Regions from separate parts of the Thalassotalea coralli genome, predicted to be linked through region 1. Evidence: predicted binding sites of a transcription regulator. Region 1 holds the regulator's gene; the other holds the start of a gene.

Region 1 (3,259 bases):
GTGAAAAAGTTCAAAAAGAACTGCAGCTTGATGAAATTAAAAGCCAACTTACTGCACAAGATAAAATGGAATTGTTAACCTCTAGGCAGGAGCACGAAAAAATTGCCATGGTTGGTGACGGTGTTAATGACACACCTGTATTTGGTGCCGCTCACGTCTCTATTGCAATGGGCAGTGGTACAGATATTGCCAAAAGTGGTGCAGACGTTATTCTTTTAAACAACCGCTTAAATGCTATTATAGATTTATTGCATGTAGCAGATAAAACCAGGCGAATTATTTGGCAAAACTATGGCTGGGCGTTTGGCTATAACGCAATTGTATTGCCATTAGCCGTGAGTGGTTATATTACTCCTTATATGGCAGTAATCGGCATGTCATTAAGTTCAATTTTGGTAATTACTAATTCACTGCGTTTATTAAAAACGAAAAGGCCAAACAAGTAATGAGCATTATCTACGTTTTAATTCCAATCGCTATTTTATTGACAATAGCTGGGATTTACTTTTTCTTTTGGGCGGTCAAATCAAATCAATTTGATGATCTAGAGAAGCAAGGGTTGAGCATTTTGTTTGATGAAGACAAAAAAGATAAGACAACATCGCAAACCGCTGCTAATGATCAGCGTAACAACTCACCTAAAGAATAACCCTAGATGCAACTAGACCTGTTATCGGCGTTTTTAATAGGATTACTAGGAACAGGCCACTGCATTGGCATGTGCGGAGGTATTGCGTCGATGCTTACCGGTGCAGTTAGAGACAATAACCCTAAAAAGCAGTTATATATTATTTGCTACAACGCTGGCAGGATTTTTTCTTATACCTTGTTAGGCACAATTGTTGGCTTTACCAGTTCATTAATGGTCAAACAACTTGGCTTTCCTGTGCTAATACTAAACGTTATTGCCGGTGTTTTTCTCATTCTACTCGGACTGTATATTGGCCAATGGGCGTTTCTGCTAGTTCACGTAGAGAAAGTTGGAAAGAGTCTGTGGCAAACGTTGCAACCACTATCAAAACATTTAATTCCCGTTGATTCGGCGACTAAAGCAACCTTTTTAGGCGCTTTATGGGGTTGGCTACCATGCGGGCTTATTTATTCTACGCTAACTTGGTCATTAGCATCTGGCAGTGCACTTCAAGGCGGCCTTATCATGCTAAGCTTCGGATTGGGAACTTTACCTGCTCTATTACTGGTATCTTTTGGCGCTTCTAAGGTTAATGCATTGTTAACAAAGATTTGGGTTCGCCGTGCAATTGCCTTAATGTTAATTTTTTATGGAATAATTACACTAAAATTTGCATATATGAAGATGTTCTAATAATATTCCACTTGGAATTACCCGTAGAGAATTTAAGGATATTATGTACAAGCGTCAATGCTCAGGTCAGCAACATATTCATTGCCAAAATTGTAGTATCAGTGAACTGTGTCTCCCGTTTTCTCTTAACGCGCAAGAGTTGGAAACTCTAGACCAAATAATTGATCGTAAGCGACCTATTCAAAAAGGTGAGCAGATATTCCAAGATGGCGAGCAAATGAAATCGCTTTACGCGATTCGTTCAGGTACTTTCAAAACTTACACTGTCAACGAAAGTGGCGAAGAGCAAATTACAGGCTTCCACTTAGCTGGTGATTTATTAGGTTTTGATGCTATTGCTTCTGCCGAACACCCAAGTTTTGCTAAAGCTCTAGAAACTTCAATGGTGTGTGAAATTCCATACGACACGCTAGACTCCCTATCTAACGCAATGCCAAAATTGAAAAAGCAAATGTTACGTATGATGAGCGCTGAAATTCGTACTGATCAAGAAATGATGACTTTGCTTAACCGCAAAAACGCAGAACAACGTTTGGCAACTTTTTTATCGACGCTAAGCAGTCGTTATAAAGAACGCGGTTTATCTTCTGTTGAATTTAGATTGTCAATGACACGAAGTGATATCGGTAACTACATAGGCTTAACAGTTGAAACAATAAGCCGTTTAATTAATCGCTTTGACAAAAATGGACTAATCAAGGTTGATGGTAAGCTAATTACTATCCTGAATAATGAAAAGCTAGACGAAGTAGCTTCTTTATAAATAATTACTGGTCCCTTGATTTAAAACAATAAATTCCCGTGCGCAAACGCCAGCAGTCGCTATAATTGAATTAAAAGTGACTATTTGGAGTTTGCCATGGAGAAGTATAAAAAAATTCTCGCCGTTATAGATCCTACTGTAGAAGAGCAAAAGGCGCTTAACCGTGCAATTGAATTAGCGAGTAAAACTAACGCTTCAATTACCGCTTTTCTTTCTATATTTGATTTTTCCTACGAAATGACAACGATGCTTTCCGCAGATGAACGAGAAGCAATGCGTCAGTCTTTAATTCGTGACCGTGAAGAGTGGTTACAAGAAATTATCGACGAATCTCCACACGAACACGTTAACATTGACTCTCAAGTTGTTTGGCACAACCGCCCTTTTGAACCTATTATCGAACAAGTGCTGCATAACGGTTACGATATTGTCATTAAAGGAACTCATGAGCACGACAAGTTAAAATCGGTAATATTTACCCCAACTGATTGGCATATTCTCCGTAAATGCCCTTGCCCAGTATTATTGGTGAAAGATCACTTGTGGCCAAAAGACGGGAATATATTGGCAGCACTGAATGTAGGAAGCGATGAACAAGAGCACCAGTCTCTTAACAGCATAATTACAGAAGAGGCAGTTAATCTAGCTAACCTCATTCAAGGCAATGTCCATTTAGTTAATTCATTTCCTGGTACGCCAGTAAATATAGCGATAGAAATTCCAGAGTTTAATGCAAACGAATACAACGACTCCATGTATGAACATCACAAGAATGCCATGGTTAATCATGCAGAAAAATTTGGCATTTCAGCAGAGCAGACCCACATTGAAGAAGGCTTACCTGAAGATGTTATCGAAGCAGTTTCTAGTAAGTTAGATGCAGAGTTAGTTATTTTAGGCACAATAGGCCGTACAGGTTTATCTGCCGCTTTAATCGGAAATACAGCTGAGCATGTCATTGATCGATTGAACTGTGACGTTTTAGCTTTAAAACCAGCGGGTTATAGTTCACCACTTCAAGACTAAATTTTCGACATTAATGGAATGAAATAACCAGCTTCAAATGCTGGTTATTTTTTACTTATCATCTTGCCTATACCGCATTATAATACGCCCCTTTTTACACGCTCCTAGCATTTCAAAGACGAAGTTTTCTTATGACCGAAGCAGAT
Region 2 (3,259 bases), on a different contig from region 1:
GGCGACTTGATATCACCATGAGTAGCAACAACTTTACCATCCATTACGCCAACGTTAATACTACAGCCTGTACCACAAAAGCGGCATGCAGCTTTGTCCCATTTCAGTTTAGTAATGTCACTGCTAGTGATTAGGTTGGAAGCTGATGCTGGTACAGACACTCCTGCAACGGCTGCAGCAGCTGCTACCGCATTAGCTTTTATAAATTCTCTGCGATTAATGCTCATGGTGTCACCTTATTCTTCCGTAACAAATTGATGGTAAACCGGCGAAAGGCTATACAAGCCGGTATGGTATTTAAGTTGGTCAATTGAAGCGCCGATTTGCCCCTGGCTCGAGGCTTCAATAGTAAAAACGATTTTTCCATTGCCGTCATCGGCATGGATTTCTGCTCCGTCTATTTGGCTGATATCAGATTTAACCAAATCAACTAAATCAAGCTGTGCGTGAGCAACAAAGCTGGCAACGTGATATTCGTCACTTTTTAAAGGAACATCTTTTTGCGGCTCGTAAATTGATACTGTTTCCGAGTTAACCATTAATCACCTCTTTTTCTAATTTTTCAGGTGTTATTTCGATTGAATCTTGTGGGCAAGTACTTATACAAGCACCACAAAAGTTGCAGGCGGAAGAATCAAGAGCAGGTTGTGGAATAACGCCCTTAGTATATTGGAAGCTGATTGCGCTTTGATCACAGACATCTTGGCAGCTTTGACAATAAATATCGTTTGCTGCTAAACACCTCTCGTCTATCGCTATCGCTGCCACCCAAGCTTGATCAGAGCGCTCTGATAACTCTTGAAACAAAGGTTGTTCGCAAACATCGTGACAGGCCATGCAAAAAGTGCATTCATCTTTAGAAAAGTCTATTGATGGGTAGCCCGAATCGTCGTGCTTAATAATAGACGTTTCACATGCGTCAATGCACTTTGAACACTGAGTACAATGTTCAATAAAATGCTTTTCACTTTTTATCCAAGGTAAACGCAATTGAGGCTTTTGCTTTGCAAAATTGCCACGAAAAAGCCTTCTGCGTGATGGATTTTCCACCATTGCCATTGAAGAAGCCTAGCTTGCAGGTGGACCAAAAATAATTTGAGAAATCCAAATCATAAACCCGTAACCACCGACAATGATTACAGATAATATCGGGGCCAAAAAGACAACGAGAAATATAAATACATTCCTTTCATGCTTTTTGGCATTACTTTCAAGTTCTTGTTCTTGCATGCCAGTTACCCTTAATTTGCTCTGTATATATCATTTCTTGTTTTTGTTATATTTTCGTTGATTTAAAACAAGCTTTTAATCAAGAAATGTTAAATTTTGTTTAAAAAGTGCCCCGTGAATAAGTGTAGTTCAGCTTTTTGACTTTGCCTGATAAAATTATCAAAGTTTAGAAAAAATCATTTTAGTGTCTTAGATTTAGAGAAATTCATGCTCAAGAATATAGTGTCTTTTATTGAACAATTAACGGAACTTCAGCAGAGGCGTTTAGTCATTGTAGCTGGTGAGCGTGATTTTCAACTTTCTGTAACACAATTCATTGTGTCGTCATATCAAGGTTTATTGAGTGAACGATTCATCGGCCTGTCTTGGAATCAAGCCATTGATGGTTGCCTATGCGTAGCTAAAAATTATCGCCATCACTTGGGAAGAGAAACGAATCTCGTGGTGTTTGACGATGATGCTTTCCACCCGGATGCTTTTGCGGCGTTATCAGGAACCTTGAAAGTAGGAGGTTTGTTAATTTGGCTGCCATCTGAGTATCAGCAGCATGCACCTGACCCTTTTATCCAGCATATTTGGCAACAAGTAAATAGCTCACAAAGCGTCGTCTCTATAAAAGAGGGGCAACCGGTTGAGCTTCCTAATTTGCTTGACGAAAGTTCGAATAAAATAGGTACTAAACAGAAAACTTCCAGAAAATATGGCGCACTGACTGAAGATCAACAAAGCGCTGTAGAGGCAATCGTAAAAGTCGCCACTGGCCATAGCAAACGGCCTCTGGTAATAACCGCAGATCGTGGTCGTGGGAAATCAACTGCGTTAGCTCTAGCTTGCAATGAACTATTTAACTCTGTTGACAAGAAACAAAGTATCGCAATTTGTGCACCTAACCAGTTTGCAGTTGATATTTTATTTTTTCATTTACAACGACTTTTTCCAGAAGGAAAGCTAAAGGGAACACGTTTTGAAGTTGACCAGCACCTTATTAGCTATATGCCAATCGATGTTTTATTAAAAGGCGAGTTTAACGACATGGCTAGTCCAAGTTTGGTTCTTGTGGATGAAGCCGCAGCGATACCTATCTATTTGCTAAAACAATTAACGCAAAAATTCTCGCGCCTTGTTTTCTCTACAACTCAGCATGGTTACGAAGGGGCAGGAAGGGGCTTTACTTATAAATTTGTTAAAGAGCTAAAAGAAAATAACAAGCAAACAAGTGAATTGCATTTAATGTCTCCAATTAGGTGGAGAGAAGGCGATCCATTGGAACAATTTACCTTTGATGCCTTTTTGCTTTCGGCAAAAACGGCAATTTGCCAGCAATTGCGAGAAAGTGGCATTTCGCCAAACTCAATCAATTTCAGACAAGTGCAACAGCACGAGTTGTTAAATGACAAGGCTTTACTTGAGCAAGTGTTTGCGACTTTAGTAACGGCTCATTATCAAACTTCTCCAAGTGATCTCAAGTTATTACTCGATAACCCAAGTATTTACATTTTTGTTGGCTATGAGGCGAACTTTAACAATATATTAGCGGTTGCTTTGATTGCTGAAGAAGGAAATAGTGAATCCAGTGTAAGCTTATCTAAGCAGCGAAGCGAACAAGTAATTGCTAGTGAGTCGCAGTTAAAAAACCAGTTTATTCCTCAGTCTCTATTGAGACATTTAGCATTCCAAGAAGCATTTGAATGGCAATATTGGCGGGTAATGCGTATTGCTGTGGTGCCTGAATATCAGCAGTTGGGAATTGGCTCTCAGTTACTTAATTTTGTTAACGAGCAGGCACGGCAATCAGAGGTTCATACATTGGGAACAAGCTTTGGCTTGTCTGCTTCTTTGTATCACTTTTGGTCCGATAATGGCTTCCGTCCCGTGCGTTTAGGGGTAAATAAAGATAATGCAAGCGGTGAGTTCAGTGTACTTATGTTAAACCCTTTATTTGATGAAGCTAAAGGCGTTTTTGCACCTTTGATGAACCATTTTGATGAGTCGTTAGCATTTAACATCCCAAGGTATCACCAAGATATGC

Evidence for each region. Region 1 encodes FNR, which switches genes on or off when oxygen is low (the NO sensors DNR and NnrR bind a similar motif). Its sites were predicted from a motif close to TTGATCTAGATCAA; they were not measured.
Region 2: a site for FNR is predicted at 1,288-1,301, ahead of napE (periplasmic nitrate reductase, NapE protein). Genes of this name have one in related genera too.

The regions. Positions count from the first base shown of each region.
Region 1 covers NZ_JBVVBK010000002.1:509,424-512,682, forward strand. Annotated here, with positions in the region: gene ACOB80_RS07620 (heavy metal translocating P-type ATPase) at 1-446, shown strand, start outside; gene ccoS (cbb3-type cytochrome oxidase assembly protein CcoS) at 446-649, shown strand; gene ACOB80_RS07630 (sulfite exporter TauE/SafE family protein) at 656-1,324, shown strand; gene fnr (fumarate/nitrate reduction transcriptional regulator Fnr) at 1,368-2,087, shown strand; gene uspE (universal stress protein UspE) at 2,184-3,113, shown strand; gene ttcA (tRNA 2-thiocytidine(32) synthetase TtcA) at 3,245-3,259, shown strand, end outside.
Region 2 covers NZ_JBVVBK010000001.1:839,389-842,647, forward strand. Annotated here, with positions in the region: gene napA (nitrate reductase catalytic subunit NapA) at 1-227, opposite strand, end outside; gene ACOB80_RS03765 (chaperone NapD) at 237-539, opposite strand; gene napF (ferredoxin-type protein NapF) at 532-1,059, opposite strand; gene napE (periplasmic nitrate reductase, NapE protein) at 1,069-1,230, opposite strand; gene ACOB80_RS03780 (GNAT family N-acetyltransferase) at 1,438-3,259, shown strand, end outside.